2 regions of the Citricoccus sp. SGAir0253 genome follow, and region 1 is predicted to be linked to the other one. Evidence: riboswitches for the same ligand, from Rfam matches in the RefSeq annotation. Region 1 holds a riboswitch; the other holds the start of a gene.
What was found. A riboswitch is a leader RNA that binds a small molecule or an ion and turns the genes downstream of it on or off. The one in region 1 is predicted to bind S-adenosylmethionine.

Region 1 (9,282 bases):
GGGCCAGGCGAACGCGGCGAGGACGGGGGCCAGCGTGGCGCCGTTGCGCAGGGTCCACGCCATGACGTTCCACCACGCGGACTCCTCGGTGCGCAGCAGGGCGAAGGCGACCATGACCACCGTGAGCCCCACGAGCGCCACCCGGGTGTAGCGCACCAGCTGCGCCTCGGTGGCCCCGGGGTGCAGCGCGGAGCCGAGGTCGCGGCCCAGCGAGGTGGCCCCGGAGAACTGGCAGGGCCCGGCCCAGCCCAGGGCGCAGGCCCACAGGCCCACGAAGAACACGCCGGCCGCCCAGGGCGGCACCGTGCCGGTGACGTACTCGGCGATCGAGACCAGCGGCAGCGCGCCCCCCGGGGTGACGATCGCCGCGGCCACCCCCACGAGCACGCCGAGCACGAGCAGCGGGGCGCCCAGGACGGCGGCGCGCAGCAGGCCCCGCTGGCCGTCGGCCGGGGTGCGGGCGGACATCGACATCTGGAACGCGGCCTGGGCCAGCGGGACGTTGATGATGAAGGTGCCGAACCACGCCACGATCAGCGAGGTCCCGGCATTGACCGGGTCGAACATCTCCGGGCGCTCCGCCGCGAAGGCGGCCAGCCCGCCGGGGCCGGCCAGCCCCGGCTCGGCGAGCAGGGCCCACAGCCCCACGAGGAACATCAGCCCGATCATGACGACGTTCATGGTCTGGCTGAACCCGACCGAGCGCATCCCGCCGGAGGACAGGAAGCCCAGCAGCACCACGGCCGTGACGGCCACGGACAGCGGCAGGGACAGGTCCGTCACCACGGACAGCGCGGAGGCGAAGGCGATCGTGGTGGCCACGGAGTACATGGGGAAGGTGAGCCCGGTGATGACGGAGCCCACGGCCTTGGCGGCCCGGCCGAACCGGTCCCCGATGATGCCGGTCACCGTCACCACGAGCCGCTCCCGCAGGGGCTTGACCAGCAGCAGCGCGATGAGCAGCACCTGCACCGTCTCCGCGACGCCGTACCAGATCGCCGAGACGCCGGTCCGGTAGCTCAGCTCCACGATCGCGATGTAGGACGAGCCGGAGAACAGGCCGGTGATGCAGAACGCCACCGTCCAGGGCCCGAAGGAGCGGCCGCCCACGAAGAACCCGCCCCGGCCGGTCTCCCGGCGGCGCGTGACGATCCGCCCGCCGAGCACGAGCCAAGCGGTGTAGGCCAGGGCCAAGGCGATCGTCCACAGCCCCGCCGCGGTCATGCGCGCACCCTCGCGTCCGCCGCGCCCGCAGTGCCCGCGTCCGCCGCGCCCGCAGTGCCCGGGGCGCCGGCCCGCCCGGCCGGTGCGCCGCCGTCGGGCCCTCGGCGCACGTCCGCGTCCTCGCAGGTGAAGACAGGCTCCGGGGCGCCCACGGGCGCGTTCGGCACGGGATAGCCGAGGGCAAGGTTGCACGCGGCCTCGGCGTCGTGCGCCACGGTGCGCGCGGCGAAGGACCACGCCACGGTCAGGTCCACGTTCGCGTCCCGCAGCAGGTTCACGGCGGGGCAGGAATGCTCGACGGCGGCGGCGAAGTCCCGCAGGACCGCCGGGTCGGTCTCGGGGGTGCCGACGCAGACCTGCAGGCGGTAGGCGTGGAAGTAGGGCTGGACGTCCGCGGTGCCGGCCAGGCCGCGGCGGTCCTGGCGAGCCAGGGAGTAGGTGGAGATCCCGGTCAGCCCGAGGCCGCGCCGGGCGGCGGCCTGGTCGATCGTGACCGTGATGCAGGCGTCCACGGCGCCGGCGAGGTACTCCATGGGCGTGGGGGCCTCGTCGCGGCCCCCGATCGCCTCGGGCTCGTCCACGGTGAAGGCGAAGCCGCGGATCGCCACCCGCGTCTGCTGTCGTCCGGTCCAGGTCCCTGCGGCGCGCAGGGTCTTGGACTCGCTGTCCACGGGCGTCTCGGTGAATCGGGGCTGCACGCGGGTCATCCTAGGACCCGTCCGGGAACGGGAGGTGTCCGGGTGACGCCCCGCGTCCGGACGTGCGCCCACGCCCCGCGTCCGGGCGCCCGTCCTCGTCAGGGCCGGGACGGGCCTCCCGGCGGTGACTACCGGTCGGTGGGCAGCCCGGAGCCCTGCCAGGCCATCATGCCGCCGGCCATGGTGTCCGCGGTGTAGCCGGCCTGGTTGAGGGCCTCGGCCACGCGGGCGCTGCGGTTGCCGCTGCGGCACACGACGATCACGGGGCGGGACTGGTCCAGCTCGCCGAGCCGGGCGCCGAGCTGGCCCATGGGGATGTGCAGGGCGCCGGGGATCATCCCCTCGACGACCTCGAAGTCCTCGCGGACGTCGAGCACCTGGTCCTGGGCGCGGCGCTGGTTGGCATCGGTGATGGTGATCTCGGGCATGGGGCCTCCTGGGGCGGCGGGCCCCGCGGCGCGCCGCGGGGTCTCGGACGGGTTCGGTCGGAACCAGTATGCAAGATACCCCCAGGGGTATGCAAGTACCCTTAGGACGCGACTTTGCGGGCAGAATCCACCGGTGGCTTCTGCCCGCAAAGTCATGGGCGGGGAGGAGGGGAGGGGCGGCGGGGCCGGTCAGGTCCAGCGCCGGACCGCCCACCTCTCCACGAGGCCCAGGACGGCGTCGGTGGCCTTGCCGATCACGGCCAGCAGGATGATCGCCAGGACCAAGCGGTCGGTCCGCCCGTTGTTCTGCGAGTCCGTCAGCAGGAAGCCGAGTCCCATGGAGGAGGCGATCAGCTCGGCGGCCACGAGGAACAGCCACGCCTGGGCCAGGGCCAGCCGCAGGCCCGAGAACACGGACGGGGTCACCGCGGGCAGCTGCACCGTGCGCAGCAGCCGCAGGCCGTGGTAGCCGAACGCCCGCCCGGCCTCCACGAGGTGCGGGTCCACGTGGCGCAGCGCCGCGTGCACGGTGGTGAAGACCGGGAAGAACGCGCCGATCGCGATGAGCGTGATCTTGGAGTCCTCGCCGATCTTCATCCAGAGGATCAACAGCGGCACCCAGGCCAGGGACGGCACCGCCCGCACCGCCCCGACCAGGGGGGACAGGAGCGCATCGGCCCACGTGGACAGCCCCAGCACGGACCCGACCAGCAGGCCGAGCGCCCCGCCGATGGCGAAGCCCAGCAGCACGCGCTGCACCGAGATGGCGACGTGGTGCCCCAGCGAGCCGTCCGAGGCCAGCTGCACGCCGGCCTGCACCACGGAGGCCGGAGAGGGCAGTTGCACGGGGGAGAACACTCCCGCCGCGGTCGCCGCCCACCACGCGGTCACCAGCAGCACGGGGACCACGAGCCCGACGGCGGCCCGTCCGGCCGGCGTGCCGAGGATCCCGGGTGTGCCGGGGCCGGACCCCGTCCGGCCGCCGCGGCGGTGACCGGACGTCCTGCCGGACCGGGGCGCCGGACCGGCGGCGGCCGGCGTCGGGACGGACGTGCCCGCCGCCGCGGGCGAGGCGCCCACCGTGCCGGGCGGGACGGCGTGGTCGGGCGAGGCCGCGCGGCTCACCGGGTGGCCTCTTCGGCGTAGGCCGGCTCGAGCAGCTCGGCCAGGGCGGTGTCCACGTTGTCCTGGCTGGCGACGTCGCCGGTCTCCACGAGGATGGGCCCGACCCGCTCCAGCACGTCCAGCTGGTCCTGCCCGGGCACGGGGTCCACGTCCAGGTTCGAGCGCTCCTCGATGACCGTGGTGGCCACCTCCTCGTCCAGCCCGGCGACCTCGGCGAGGATCCGCGCCGTCTCCTCGGGGTTCTCCAGGGACCAGGCGCGCGCCTTCTCGTAGACGTCCACCACCGTCTGGGCCAGCTCGGGGGATTCCTCGAGGAAGGACTCCGTGGCGTTGAGGAAGCCGTAGGTGTTGAAGTCGACGTTGCGGTAGAACAGCTCCGCGCCCTCGGCCTCCGCTCCGGCCATGATCGGGTCGAGGCCGGCCCAGGCGTCCACGGAGCCGTTGTCCAGGGCGGTCTTGCCGTCGGCGTGCTGCAGGTTCTGCACGGTGACCTCGGACGGGTCCACCCCGGCCTCCTCGAGGGACTGGATGAGGAAGAAGTATGGGTCGGTCCCCTTCGTGGCCGCCACGTCCCGGCCGGCGAGGTCCGCGACCTCGGTGATGTCCGAGTCGGGGCCGGTGACCAGGGCGGACCACTCCGGCTGGGAGTACAGGGCGATGGTCTTGATCGGGGTGCCGTTGGCCCGGGCCAGCAGGGCCGCGGAGCCGGCGGTGGAGCCGACGTCGATGGCCTCGGCGCGCAGCGCCTCGTTGGCCTTGTTGGAGCCGGCGGACTGGACCCAGTTGACGGTGACGCCCTCGTCCGAGAGCTCCTCCTCCAGCCAGCCCTTCTCCTTGATCACGAGGGAGAGGGGGTTGTAGGTGGCGAAGTCGATGTCCAGGGTGCCGCCGCTGCCGCCACCGGCGGTGCCGGAGGCCCCGGCCTGGGCGGCGCCGCCGCCTGAGCCCTCGCCGGCCACGCAGCCGGTCAGGGCGAGGGCGGAGACGGCCAGGGCGGCGGTGGAGAGGGCAAGTCGTGAGCGCATGGGGATGCCTTTCGGGACGGTTGCGGTGATGCAGGGAAACGCGGAAGGAGGCGGCCGGGCGTGGAGCACGGCCGGGAGGGAGGTTGGGGGGCCGTCCGGGCGCGGACGGCCCGCCCGTGGAGGGGCCCGGACCGAGGAGCCGGTGCCGGACGGGGCGGGCCCGCCGCTCAGCGGCGGTGGGCGTCCACCCCGAGGCCGTCCAGCAGCTCGGAGCGCAGGGCGGCGAGCTCGGCCGAGCCGCGGTCCCGGGGGCGCTCGCCGGGCACCGTGAGGACGGTGCGGGCGGAGGCACCCGGGGCGGCGTCCGGCGCGTGGTCCCGGCCGAGGAGCAGGATGCGGTCGGCCAGCTGCAGGGCCTCGTCCACGTCGTGGGTGACGAGCAGGATGGTGGTGGCGGTGCGCGCGTGGATGTCCAGCAGGAGGTCCTGCATCCGCATCCGGGTCAGTGCGTCGAGGGCACCGAACGGCTCGTCCAGCAGCAGCACGCCGGGCCGGCGCGCCAGGGCCCGGGCGAGCGAGGTGCGCTGGGCCATGCCGCCCGAGACCTCGCGCGGGCGGTGCCCGGCGTGGGCGGCCAGCCCGACGAGCTCGAGGAGGTGGTCCACGCGCTCGCGGCCCTCGGCGCGGCCGGTTCCGTGCGGCAGGCCCAGGGACACGTTCTGGTGGATGGTGCGCCAGGGCATCAGGCGGGGTTCCTGGAACCCGACGGCGGTGCGTGCGTCATGCGGCGCGACCCGCCGGCCGCCGATGAGGATCTCGCCGGTGTTCCCGGTGTCCAGGCCGCCCGCGGCCCGCAACAGGGTCGACTTGCCGCAGCCGGAGGCGCCGAGGATGGCGAGCACCTCGCCCGGGGCGACCTCCAGGGTCAGGTCCCGCAGGACGGTGCGCTCTCCCTCGAGGCCGGGGAAGGAGCGGCCGACGCCACGGAACTCCACGGACAGGCTCGCGGCCGTGGCGTTGCCGGGTGACCCCACGCGGGCTCCCGTGCCGGCGGCCAGGCGCGGTTCGGCAAGGGCGGTCATGATCATCACTCTCCATCGCTTCTGGCATGAGCACCGTTTCCCGGTCGGGGACCGGGCGGTTGCTGCGGCGTCACGGAGCCAGATCTCTCGGCCGCTCTGGATGGTTGGTGGCAATAGTGAAGCAGGTGCGGGACGGCGCCGCCACCACCGATGCCGCTTTGGGCGGCGTGTCGTGGCGTCCCGGGAAGCGGGGACCGCTGCCTGCGTCACGTGACGTCACGGAGCGTCATGCTGGACCCTCATCGGGGCAGCCTGCAGCGTTCCTGGCGCGGGGTGATCGGTACGCGTCGGAGTGTGACGCCCGGTTGGCGCCCCGGCTCCGGACGGCCCCACAGTGGATCCGTAACCATCCAGAGCGGCCGAGAGATCTGGCTCGACGACGCCGCAGCAACCCGCCCGACAGGGGCCAGGGTGCTACCGCCAGGATCGATGGAAGGACGTGCATTCCCATGCACCCTCATGCCCCGAGACGGATCCGCTTCAACGCGTTCGACATGAACTGCGTGGGCCACCAGTCCCCCGGACTGTGGCGGCATCCGGACGACCGGTCGTCCGAGTACAACACCATTGCCTACTGGACACACCTGGCCCAGGTCATCGAGCGGGGCCGCTTCGATGGGCTGTTCATCGCAGACGTCCTGGGCACCTACGACGTCTATGGCTCCTCGAACCGGGCCACCTTGGCCGCGGGGACGCAGGTCCCGGTCAATGACCCGGTGCTCCTCGTCAGCGCGATGGCCGCGGTGACCGAGCACCTGGGCTTCGGGATCACCGCCGGAACGGCGTTCGAGCATCCCTACCCCTTCGCCCGCCGCCTGGCAACGCTGGACCACCTGACCGGTGGCCGGGTCGGCTGGAACGTCGTGACCGGCTACCTTCCCTCGGCCGCGCGCAACATGGGGCAGCGGGACCAGGCCGCCCACGACGACCGTTACGACCACGCAGACGAATACCTCGAGGTCGTCTACAAGCTGCTCGAGGGGTCGTGGGAGGACGGCGCCGTGGTGCGGGACCGCCGGTCCAGCGTCTTCACCGACCCGGATCGCGTGCACGAGATCGGGCACGCCGGTGCCCACTTCACCGTGCCCGGCATCGCGATCACGGAGCCGAGCCCCCAGCGCACGCCCGTCGTCTACCAGGCCGGGACCTCCCCGCGGGGGCTGCGCTTCGCCGGGGAGAACGCCGAGTGCGTCTTCGTCGCCGCCCCGACCCGGCAGAGGCTCGCGCAGGCCGTGACCGGGATCCGTGCTGCCGCCATCGAGGCCGGTCGGGAGCCGGGCGACGTCAAGGTCTACACCCTGCTCACGGTGATCACCGGGCCGGACGAGGCCGCCGCGCAGGCCAAGCACGAGGACTACGCCTCGTACATCGACCACCAGGGGGCCCTGGCCCTGCTCTCGGGGTGGATGGGCATCGACTTCTCGCAGTACGGCCTGGACGACGTCATCGGCCATGACGTCCAGACCAATGCCGTCCAGTCGGCGGTCGACACCTTCCGCGCCTCTGCGGGTGACGACGAGCCCTGGACCGTCCGCCGCCTCGCCGAGTGGGTCGGCATCGGCGGCTTCGGTCCGGTCGTCGTCGGATCGGGGGCCCAGGTGGCCGATGAGCTCCTCGACTGGGCCCGAGAGACCGACGTGGACGGCTTCAACCTGGCCTACGCGATCACCCCCGGCACCTTCGAGGACGTGGTCGAGTACGTGGTGCCCGAACTCCAGGCCCGGGGCGCCTATCCGACCGACTACGAGGAGGGCACCTTGCGCCACAAGCTGTTCGGACGTGGGGACCGGCTCCCCGCCAACCACCGCGGGTCCGGCTTCCGGATCGGCGCGCTCGCCATGAGCGGGGGCGCGGAGCGGTGATCGAGATCAGGAACCTGCACAAGTCCTATGCCGGACACGACGGGCCGGTCGAGGTCCTCAAGGGCATTGACCTGGTCGTGCCCGAGGGCACCATCACGGCCGTCGTCGGACCGTCCGGTGCGGGCAAGACCACCCTCTCGCACTGCATCTCCCTGCTGGAGAAACCCACCAGCGGAGAGATCCTCGTCGACGGAAGGGACCTCTCCCACCTGCGGGGACGGCAACTGCGCTCCGCCCGAAGGGCGATCGGCACCATCTTCCAGCACTCGGCCCTGCTGCGGCGGATCACGGTGGCGGAGAACGTCGCCCTGCCCCTGCGCAACCTGGGCGTGGTCCAGCACGAGATGGAGGACCGAGTCGCCGAGTTGCTTGACCGGGTCGGTCTGCTGCACAAGGCGAACGCCTATCCCGGCCAGCTCTCCGGTGGCCAGCGGCAGCGGGTGGGCATCGCCCGCGCGCTGGCCCTGCGGCCGCGCATCCTGCTCTCCGACGAGTCCACCTCCGGGCTGGACCCGGAGACGACCGCACAGATCCTGGACCTGCTCGCCTCGCTGCGCAGCGACCTGGGCCTGTCCATCATCCTGATCACCCACGAGATGGACGTCGTCCGCCATGTGGCCGACCAGGTGGCGGCGTTGTCCGACGGCCGGCTGTCCGAGTACGGGTCCCTGCCCTCGCTCGTGGCCGACCAGGACTCGGCGGTCGGCCACCAGCTCCTGCCGGTCTCCGCACTGCCGCTGCCGCCCCGGTTCGATCTCGCGCTCGAGCTCGCCTACCGGGACGGTGCCGTCGACCCGGAGTGGTTCACCCGGCTGGCCGTGGACCACGGGATCCGCCTCGCCCTGCTCGGCGGGACGGTGGAGGCCCGCGGGGACATCGCCCTGGGCCGTGCCGTCGTCGGGATCCACTCCGAGCAGTACCGTCCCGCGATCGAGGCGCTGGACCGCCTCGGCATCCAGGCCCGGCTGCGCGACGACGCGGCCCGGTCCACCACCCACGACGAGACCCCACTGGAGGTGGTCGCATGAGTGCGACGACGGAGTCCTCGCAGCCCCTCGTGACGGACACGCCGTGGGCGGACCTGCCGTCACTGCTGCTGCCCGCCTATGGCGAGACCTGGGCCATGGTGGGCATCGTGATGGTGATGGTCGTGCTCGTCGGTGGGGCCACCGGGGTATTGCTCTACAACACCTCCCCGCGGGGGCTGTTCCCCCGGGACCGGCTCCACGGCGCGCTCAGCTGGGTGGTGAACATGGGCCGATCCCTGCCGTTCCTCGTGCTGATGGCGGCCATCATCCCGTTCACCAAGTGGGTCACCGGCACCACCCTGGGCATCGCGGCCGCGATCGTGCCCATGACCATCGCCGGCATCCCGTTCTTCGCGCGCCTCGTGCAGAACGCGCTGAACGACCTACCCCGCGAGAACATGGCCGTGGGCCTCGTCACCGGCAGCTCCACCGGACAGATCATCCGGCAGACCCAGTTGCGCGAGGCGCTGCCGGGGCTGGCCTCGGCCGTCACCCTCAACACGATCTCGATGATCGAGTACTCGGCCATCGCGGGCACCATCGGCGCCGGCGGCATCGGGTACCTGGCGGTCACCTACGGCTACCAGCGCTTCGACATGACCGTCATGCTCGCCACGATCATCGCGCTGATCGTGACCGTCCAGGTCGTCCAGTTCATCGGCGACCGGGTGGCCCACGCCCTGGCCCGCCCCTGAAGGCCGTGCCGCCGGCGCCGCCGACTGGGCTGAGCGCCCTGCACCGGCCCGCACGGCCTCGTGCCACCACCGCCCTCCCGACGCCCGGCCCGCCATGCCGCGTCACCGTCGTCGCACTTCCCGAAGGAGCATCATGAGCACTCCGTCCGCCGAACACGCCCACGGCTTCACGCTG
Region 2 (9,282 bases), 230 kb from region 1:
GTCCGCGGTGAGGTAGTTGATGTGGTCCAGCCGCCGGGCGTTGGCGCCGAACCCCGGGTAGCGCGAGGCCTGGTTCTTCAGGGCGGGCCGGTCCTCGTCCGTGGCCCGGTACCACTCGGTCTCGTAGTACACCTCCATGAGGTGCTGGTCGGGATCCCGGTACCGGAAGGTGCGGCCCCGGCCCATCTCCCCGTCCACCCAGCCCTCGCCGAGCCCGGCCGCCTCGATCCGGCCGACCACGCGCTCCAGCGCCTCCGGGCTGTTGGCCCGCCAGCCCACCCGGCCCACGCCGGCGTGCTCCCTGGCCGTGAGCTTGATGGAGTACGGCTCGTAGTCGTCCCAGCAGTGCAGGTACGCCGACTCGGCGCCGTCCTCGGTGGTGCGGCCGACCTCCCGCATGGCCAGCAGGTCCCGGAAGAACCAGAGGGACTCCTCGAACCGGGGCGTGTAGAGCTCGACCGTGGACAGGTGGGCGATGTCGCGGATGCGCTCGGTCATGTGGGCTCCTGGCGGCTCGAGACTGCGAACAAGATTGTCAACAAAGCATAGGCAGTCGGCCGCTCCTTGGCCATGGCCCCGGGGAGGCGGGGTTCAGGCCTGGCCGGCGGGACGCGACCAGGGGGTCCGGGGACGCCGGACCGGCTCGCCGTCGATGAACACGTCGAGGCGCTCGGTGTAGAAGCTGACCAGCCCGCGGACCGGCTCGGCGTCGTGCGCGGGGTCCTCGTAGCTCCAGGCGATGTCCGGCAGGCGCAGGCCGGGTGCCTCGACCGTCCAGTGGCTCGCCCGGCCCTTGTACGCGCACGTCGTGCGCAGCGTCCCGGGCACGAGCGGGACCCGCAGCGCGCGGCGCGGCAGGTAGTAGCGCGGCATCGGGAACGTGCCCTCGAACAGCCACCGGGCCTCGTCCGTCTCGGCCAGCACGGTGCCCTCGTGCTCGATCCGTACCGTCCGGCCGGACGGGCAGACGTCGATCCGGTGCAGCGGGTCGCGGGGGTGGCCGAGCAGCGGCTGGTCCTCGTCGAACCAGTCGAAGGGGGCGAAGTCGAGCACCACGTAGCCGTCCAGGTCCGGGTCCCCGAGCGCGAAGGCCGCTCCCTCGACGACGGCCCCGCCGGCCTCCACGGACAGCGGTCGGCCGGGGGTGGTGTGCACCGCGAACGGGACGGAGGGGTCCAGGGCGGCGCGTTCGCCGTCCGCGCCGGGGCCGCCCGCGGGTCCCGTCCCACCCGGCGACGCCGCGGCGGCCGGCGCGTCGGAGAGCGCGGCGGCGACGTCCTCGCGCGGCACGGCGTAGGAGGGGACCACGCGCCGCGGCTCCCACAACAGCACCGCGCGCGTCGAGTCGGCCACGGGGTGGCCGTGGAGCCGGGCGCGCACCCGCTTCGGCGTGGGCACGTACCGCAGCAGCCCGTGGGCGTCCGCGAGCAGGGTCGTCAGCGACTGGGCCATGGCGACATTCTGCGCCGGGGCGGCGCCCGTGTCAGTGGCGCGGCGTCCCGGGCGCCGGGACCGGGCGGCCTCCGGGGCGGGGGGAGGAGGACCTGTGGGAGAATGGAGCGCCGTTCCGGCGCCACCTGGGGCAGCAGGTGAGTGCGGGGTCGTGGAGACCGCCGACCGCCGCGTCCGGGACCGCGTGAGTGCTAATACAGCCGGCCACCGCCAGGCGAACCACCACCTTCGAGGAACCGTCGTGAACCCCCAGAACCCCCCTGTCCAGCCCGCCGACCCCACCCGCACCGGAGCCGCCCACGGCGCCGGGCCGGCCGATCCGGCCGGCGCGGCCGCCGCCACCCCCGGGGCGACCGCCCCCGGGACCGCCGCCCGGGCGGAAGGGGCGGGCGCCGGCGTCGCCCGCTTCGCCCCCACCGGCACCGGCCTGTACGCGATCTTCACGGCGGTGATGGCCGTGGTGCTGATCCTGTCCAACCTCGGTGCGTCCAAGGGCGTGACGTTCGGGCCGATCGTCACCGACGGCGGCTTCTTCCTGTTCCCGCTGGCCTACATCGTGGGGGACGTGGTCTCGGAGGTCTACGGCTTCCGGGCGTCCCGCCGGGCGATCGTCACCACCTTCGGCCTCTCGGCGTTCGCCGCCCTGTGCTACTGGATCATCATCGCGCTGCCGGGGGCCGAGTGGTACGACGGCCAGGACGAGCTCGTCCGGACCCTGGCGCCCGTGCCGTTGATCGTGCTCGCCTCCCTGCTCGGCTTCCTCGTGGGCCAGCTGGCGAACTCCTGGATCATGGTCCGGCTCAAGCGGCGGGCGGGGGAGCGGCTGCTGTTCGGCCGCATCGCCGCCTCCACGCTCGTGGGCGAGTTCCTGGACACGCTCGTCTTCTGCTCCATCGCCGCCGGGGTCATCGGCATCACCGACCTGCCCACCTTCGTCAACTACGTGGTGGTCGGCTTCGTCTTCAAGTCCCTCGTGGAGATCGTGCTCTCGCCGGTGACCATGGGGGTCATCGCGGTCGTCAAGCGCGCCGAGCCGGAGTACGGGCGGGCCGCCGCCCCGGCCGCCTGACCGGGCCGCCGGTCGCCCGGGCGCCTCAGCCCAGGGCCCGCCGCACGGCGTCGACGATCTCCTCGGTGTCCGCGTGCGGGTCCACCACGGTCACCACGGCGACCGGCCGGGCCGTCGCGGCGGCGCCGGGCGACGCCCCGTAGCCCTCCAGCACCACGTGGATCAGCCGCCTGGCCCGGGCTGAGAACTCCTCCAGCACGCGGTCGTCGGGCGCCCGGAGCCACTGGCGCAGGTGGCTGTTGTGCAAGGCCACGCACGCGCCCGCCAGGGCGGCCGCCACGGGGGCGACGTCGTGCCCGACGCCGCTCCCGTCCCCCTCGGTGTTCCCCTCGCCGTCGCCGGACGCGGCCGTGCCCGCGAGTCGCTCGCGGAGCCAGCGGCGGAAGACCGCCTCGTAGTGGTGCGAGGTCAGCAGCTCCCGGTTGCGCAGGGCCTGGGACTGGCGCAGCAGCCGGTGCCGGGCCAGGGTGCGTTCCGGGTCGTCGAGGTGGTAGCGGAACACCAGCAGCAGTCCCTCGCGCAGCGCCGAGGCGGTGTCGTGCCCGGTCCGGTCGAGGAAGTCGCCGAGCCGGGCGAGCATGGCGGCGTGGTCGGCGAAGACCACGTCCTCCTTGCTGCCGAAGGTGCGGAAGAAGGTCGCCCGGCTCATCCCGGCCTCCCGGGCCAGGTCGTCCACCGTGGTGCGGTCCCAGCCGCGGGCGTCCAGGAGCCGCAGCAGGGCGGCGAGCGTGCTGGGGGCGGTGGCCGGGTCCATCCTGCTCCTCGGGTCATGGCGGGTGAGACGGAGTTGCTTGACATGATACCCAGTATCAGTGGATAGTGACGGAGATCACCGATCCGTCTCCCGGAGGACCGCATGACCGCCCTGGCCGAAGACCGCCCCGCCGCCCACGAACCCCTCACGCCGCTGGCCTTCCTCGGGCGCACGGCCGCCGTGTTCCCGGACCGGGAGGCGGTGGTGTACGGCGAGCGGCGCTCCACCTACCGCGAGTTCGCGGCCGAGGTGCAGCGGCTGGCCAAGGCCCTCCGGGCGCGGATCGAGCCCGGCCAGACGGTCGCGGTGATCGCGCCCAACGTCCCCGCCATGCTCGCGGCCCACTTCGCCGTGCCGCTGGCCGGGGGCGTGCTGAGCCCCCTCAACCCGCGCCTGACCTCCCGCGAGCTGGAGTACATCCTGGAGCACTCCGAGGCCCGGGTGGTGCTCGCGGACGGCGACGTGGCGGCCACGGTCCGCGAGGTCGTGCAGGACCTGCCGCACCGGCCGCTGGTCGTGGAGATCGTGGACGACCAGGCCGGCCACGCGGACCCCCGCGGGACCGACGCCGGCGCCCTCGCCTACGAGGACTTCCTCGCCCAGGGGCCCGCCGGGCCGGACCTGCCGTGGCGGGTGGAGGACGAGGAGTCGCCGATCACGCTCAACTACACCTCGGGCACCACCGGCCCGCCCAAGGGCGCGGTCTACACCCACCGCGGTGCCTACCTGGCGGCCCAGGGGGCGGTGTTCCACAACGGCTACACCGGGACCACCCGCTACCTGTGGACGCTGCCGATGTTCCACTGCAACGGCTGGTGCACGCCGTGGGCGGTGACCTCCGCGGGCGGCACGCACGTGTGCCTGCGCGCGGTGCGCCAGGACGCCATCTGGGACGCGTTCGACCACGAGGGCATCACGCACCTGTGCGGGGCGCCGGTCGTGTGCGCCATGATCCACGAGTCCGGGCGTGCCCGCCCCCTGGACCGGGAGCTGCGGATGACCACCGCGGGGGCCGCCCCGCCGCCGTCGGTCATCGAGGCGCTCGAGGCGCTCAACATCACCCCCGTGCACGTCTATGGCCTCACCGAGGTGTACGGGCCGTTCACCATCTGCGAGCCGCAGCCGGCGTGGGCGGGGCTGCCCGCCGCCGAGCGGGCCCGGCTGATGGCCCGCCAGGGCGTGCCGATGGTGCACGCCGGCGAGGTCGCCGTCATGGACGCCGAGCTGAACCGGCTGCCCGCGGACGGCACCACCCTGGGCGAGGTGGTCCTGCGGGGCAACGGTGTCATGCGGGAGTACTTCAAGAACCCCGAGGCCACCGCCGAGGCCTTCCGCGGCGGCTGGTACCACACGGGCGACCTCGGCGTGATGCACCCGGACGGTTACGTCCAGCTGATGGACCGGGCCAAGGACATCATCATCTCCGGGGGCGAGAACATCTCCTCGATCGAGGTCGAGTCCGTGCTGCACGCCCACCCGCGGGTGTCCGACGTGGCCGTCGTCGGGGTCCAGGACGACAAGTGGGGCGAGCGCCCCGTGGCCTTCGTGGTGGCCGAGGCCGGGGCGCCGGTGACCGCCGAGGAGCTCCGCGCCCACTGCCGGGAGTCGCTCGCCGGGTTCAAGGTGCCGGACCGCGTGACGTTCGTGGATGAGCTGCCGCGCACGGCCACCGGCAAGATCCGCAAGACCATGCTGCGCTCCCTCCGGGACGAGGAGCCGGCGTCCCCGGCGAGGTCCTGAGCGGGACGACGGCCCCCGGGCCGCCGGCCGGGTGGTGACGGCCGCGCCAGCGGGCGGAGGGAACCCCCTCGTCACGAGGCCCCGTGTGACGTCATCGGACGTCACACGGGGCCTCGTGCGCCCCGGGCGCCGGCCTCCGTGACGGTGGACGGCGAAACATGACCCGGGCCCTTGGGGCCACGGGCCCCGCCCCCTAGGGTGGCAGCAGAATCACGAGATCCGGTGACAAGCCCTGGCTGGCCGGACGGCAACCCTCTCGCCGTAGTGGGGTGCTCCAGGTGAGGATTCGGCCCGGTCGCGCATGGCGGCGCGGGCAAGTACGGCACCCCGCGGTCCCGACGCCCGGACCGTTCGCGTGGTGCCCGGACCGAGAGGCGACCATGACCGACACGACCCGACCCGAGCGCACCGCCGCCCCCGGAACGCCCCGCCCGGACGGCAGTAGCGCGACGCTGGCCGGCGGGCCCCCGCTGCCGGGAGACCTGCCCACCTTCGCGGACCTGTGGGCCGCCACCGCGGGGGGCGCCCCGACGGACGCCCAGCTCACCGCCCACTTCGCCCCCGTCTTCGCGGCCATCGCGGCCGGGGCGGCCCAGCGGGAACTGGACCACGAGCTGGCCTTCGCCGCGATCGAGGCCCTGCGCGCCTCCGGCTTCACCCGCGTCCGCCTGGCCCGCGAGCACGGGGGCATCGGGGCGAGCCTGCCTCAGCTCGCCGGCCTGCTGGTGGACCTGGCCGCCGCGGACTCGAACCTCCCGCAGGCCCTGCACGGGCACTTCATGTTCACCGAGCAGCACCAGAACGAGTCCCAGGGCGCGGTCTCCGAGTGGTGGCTGGCGGAGGTGGCGGCCGGGCGGATCTTCGGCAACGCGCTCGTGGAGCTCCCCCCGGCCGCCGGTTCCCGGCCCGTGCTGTGGACCGATGCCGATCCGGACACCGCCCAGGCCGCCTCGGCCGTCGGGAGCCCAGAGGTCGCCGAGATCACGGGGGACAAGTTCTACTCCACCGGGGCGCTGTTCGCCGACCACCTGCTCGTGACCGCCACGCGGCCCGGCCGGGAGGACGAGGGGCCGGTGTTCGCGATCGTGGACGCCGGCCACGAGGGGGTGCGCCGGATCGACGACTGGAACGGCTTCGGGCAGCGGCTCACCGCCTCGGGCACCACCACCTTCGACCGGGTGCCCGTGCGGGCCCACCGGACCCAGGAGTTCAACGTCCCCACGGGCGTGCTGGCCTACCCGGTGCTGTGGGTGGTGCTCTCCGCCACGCAGGCCGGGATCGGGGCGGCGGCGCTGGCCGCGATCACCGACTTCGTGCGGGCGCGCCGCCGCACCTACGACCACGCCCTGGCCGAGACCCCCGCCGAGGACCCGCTGGTGCACCAGGTCATCGGCGCGGTCTCGGCGAAGGTCTCCGCCGCCCGGCACGTCGTGACGTCCGCCGCGGCCGTGGTCGAGGAGTCCTTCCGGCAGGTGCGCGGCCACCGGGACCTGGAGGACCCGGTGGTCCTCGAGGCCCACGCCCGCGCCAACGTGGCCCTGTCCGAGGCCAGCCTCGTGGTCTCCGAGCTGGTGCTGGAGGCCACCAACCAGGTCTTCGAGTGCGGCGGCGCCTCGGCCACGGACGCCGCGCGGCAGCTGCACCGGCACTGGCTGAACGCGCGCACCATCGCGAGCCACACCCCGCTGGTCTACCGCACCCGGGCGGTCGGCGACTACCGCCTCAACGGGACCGTCCCGCCGTTCCACTCCACCGCCCGGAACTCCGCCCCCGCCGGCCCCTGAGCCGGTCCGGGACCCGTCCGCCCGGACGGGCCTGCCCTCGAGCACCCCGACCCCAGACCACCACGGAAGGACCAGAGCAATGACCCTGACCCACGACCCCGCGGCGACCACCCCGACCGCCGGGACCACCGCCACCGCCACCGACCCCGCCCAGGACGCCGCCGCGCAGGCCGCCCGCCTGGCGGCGGTGCGCGAGCGCCTCGCCCCGGTCTTCGCCTCCATCGCGGAGAGCGCCGCCGAGCGCGAGGCCGGGCGCATCATCGACCGCGACGCCGTCCGTCGCCTCGCCGAGGCGGGCTTCACCTCCCTGCGGGTGCCGGTGGAGTACGGCGGCTCCGGGCTCACGTTCGCGCAGTCGGCCGGGCTCATCGTCGAGCTCGCGGCCGCGGACTCCAACCTGACCCAGGCGCTGCGCGCCCACCTGATCAACCAGGAGAACGTGCTGGGGCACCCGGACCCGGCGTTCCGCGACCGGTGGCTGCGCCGCCTGGGCGAGGGCGCCGTCGTCGGGAACGCGGTGACCGAGATCGACAACGCGGTGGGGGAGGGCACCACCCGGCTCGTGCAGGACGCCGGGGGCACGTGGCGGCTCAACGGCACCAAGTACTACTCCACCGGCTCGCTGTACGCCGACTGGATCATCGTGGCCGCCGTGGACGCCCACGGCGAGGAGATCGCCGCAACGGTGCCGGTGGACGCCCCCGGGGTGACCCTGCTGGACGACTGGGACGGCTTCGGCCAGCAGCTGACCGCCTCCGGCACCACGGTGTTCGAGGACACCCCCGTGGACCCGGCCGAGGTCTACCGCGGCGGCCTGGACGACGGCACCCGCGTGGCCACCGGCCAGGCCTCGTGGCAGTTCCTGCACCTGGCCTCGCTCACGGGCATCGCCCAGGCCGTGGTGCGGGACTCGGCCGCCTACGTGCGCGGCCGCCGCCGGTCCTTCAGCCACGGGGTCACCGAGCTGCCGCGGGACGACGCCCAGGTGCTGCAGGTCATCGGCGAGGTCTCCGCCTCCGCCTTCGCCGTCCGCGCCGCGTTCGACGCCGTGGTCGCCGCGCTCGGGGACGTCCTCGAGCGCGAGGCCGCCGGCGAGGCGCTCCCGGAGGAGGACGTCAACGCCCTGTACATCCGCGTCTACCAGGCCCAGCAGGTCATCGCGAAGACCGTGCTGGAGGCCGCCACCCGCTGGTTCGAGGTGGGCGGGGCCTCCGCCACGAGCTCGGCGAAGCGGTTCGACCGGCACTGGCGCAACGCCCGGGTGCTGGCCAACCACAACCCGCTGATCTACCGCGCCCGCTACATCGGCGACTGGGAGGTCAACGGGACCCCGCCGGGACGGGCCTACCGCATCGGCTCCGCCTGAGCGGCGGTCCGGCCCGGGCCCGCACCGCCCGGCGTCCCGCCCCGGCCGTCCGGCGTCCGGAACGGGGACGCCGGGCGGCCGGAGCGCCGGACCCGCCGCGGCCGCCGTCGGGACCCCGCCCCGGCTACCGGGACGCGGCGTAGTAGCGCCCGAGCACCGCGTCCTTGAGGTCCCAGAACGTGCCGTCCTCGATGGCGGCGCGCATGCGGTCCACGAGGCGCACCGTGAACCGCTCGTTGTGGATGGAGATCAGCGTGTGGGACACCATCTCCTTGGCCTTGATGAGGTGGTGGATGTACGCCCGCGTGTAGTGGGCGCACGTGTAGCAGTCGCAGCCCTCCTCGAGCGGGGCGAAGTCCCGCTTGTACCGGGCGCCCGGCAGGTTGTACCGGCCGTCGGCGGTGTAGAAGGCCCCGGTGCGGGCCACGCGGGTGGGGGAGACGCAGTCGAAGGTGTCCGCGCCGTTCTCCACCGCGGTGAACAGGTCGTCCGGCTCGGAGATGCCCAGCAGGTGCCGCGGCCGGTCCTCCGGCAGCTCCTCGACGCACCAGCCCACGATCGTGCCGAGGTTCTCCTTCTCGAGCGCCCCGCCGATCCCGTAGCCGTCGAAGCCGTGCGCCATCCGGCCGCCCTCGCCGTCCGGGAAGTCGGCCGTCATGGCGGCCAGGTCCCGGCAGGCCTTGCGCCGCAGGTCCTCGTACTGGGCGCCCTGGATGACCCCGAAGAGGGCCTGGTAGGGCCGGGCGGCGCGCTCGCCGGTGAGCCGGGCGTGCTCGTCCAGGCAGCGCTGGGCCCAGCGGCGCGTGCGCTCGAGGGCCTCCTCCTGGTAGCCGCGCGAGTTGTGCAGGGTGGTCAGCTCGTCGAAGGCGAACATGACGTCCGCGCCCAGCTGGTGCTGGATGCCCACCGAGACCTCGGGGGTGAACCGGTGCCGGTCTCCGTTGAGGTGGGAGCGGAACCAGACGCCGTCCTCGTCCACGGTGGCCAGCCGCTCCTTGCCGGGGGCCACGGCGTCGTCGGCGCCGCGCCCGGAGGGGGCCTCGGGTCCCTTCATGTCGATGACCTTCTTGAAGCCCGAGCCCAGGCTCATCACCTGGAAGCCCCCCGAGTCGGTGAA

Region 2: it holds a riboswitch for S-adenosylmethionine, as region 1 does, so the genes downstream of both, E7744_RS12585 (acyl-CoA dehydrogenase) here and E7744_RS13605 (LLM class flavin-dependent oxidoreductase) in region 1, are expected to answer to the same signal.

What each region holds. Positions count from the first base shown of each region.
Region 1 covers NZ_CP039424.1:3,114,482-3,123,763, reverse strand. Annotated here, with positions in the region: gene E7744_RS13635 (sodium:solute symporter) at 1-1,224, opposite strand, end outside; gene E7744_RS13630 (OsmC family protein) at 1,221-1,922, opposite strand; gene E7744_RS13625 (rhodanese-like domain-containing protein) at 2,051-2,350, opposite strand; gene E7744_RS13620 (ABC transporter permease) at 2,540-3,298, opposite strand; gene E7744_RS13615 (aliphatic sulfonate ABC transporter substrate-binding protein) at 3,472-4,500, opposite strand; gene E7744_RS13610 (ABC transporter ATP-binding protein) at 4,668-5,522, opposite strand; SAM riboswitch class I at 5,532-5,629, opposite strand; SAM riboswitch class I at 5,866-5,958, shown strand; gene E7744_RS13605 (LLM class flavin-dependent oxidoreductase) at 5,972-7,384, shown strand; gene E7744_RS13600 (methionine ABC transporter ATP-binding protein) at 7,381-8,412, shown strand; gene E7744_RS13595 (methionine ABC transporter permease) at 8,409-9,107, shown strand; gene E7744_RS13590 (MetQ/NlpA family ABC transporter substrate-binding protein) at 9,241-9,282, shown strand, end outside.
Region 2 covers NZ_CP039424.1:2,880,124-2,889,405, reverse strand. Annotated here, with positions in the region: gene E7744_RS12610 (VOC family protein) at 1-498, opposite strand, end outside; gene E7744_RS12605 (DUF427 domain-containing protein) at 592-1,452, opposite strand; gene E7744_RS12600 (queuosine precursor transporter) at 1,694-2,521, shown strand; gene E7744_RS12595 (TetR/AcrR family transcriptional regulator) at 2,547-3,275, opposite strand; gene E7744_RS12590 (long-chain-fatty-acid--CoA ligase) at 3,378-5,015, shown strand; SAM riboswitch class IV at 5,224-5,341, shown strand; gene E7744_RS12585 (acyl-CoA dehydrogenase) at 5,396-6,799, shown strand; gene E7744_RS12580 (acyl-CoA dehydrogenase family protein) at 6,879-8,165, shown strand; gene tgt (tRNA guanosine(34) transglycosylase Tgt) at 8,290-9,282, opposite strand, start outside.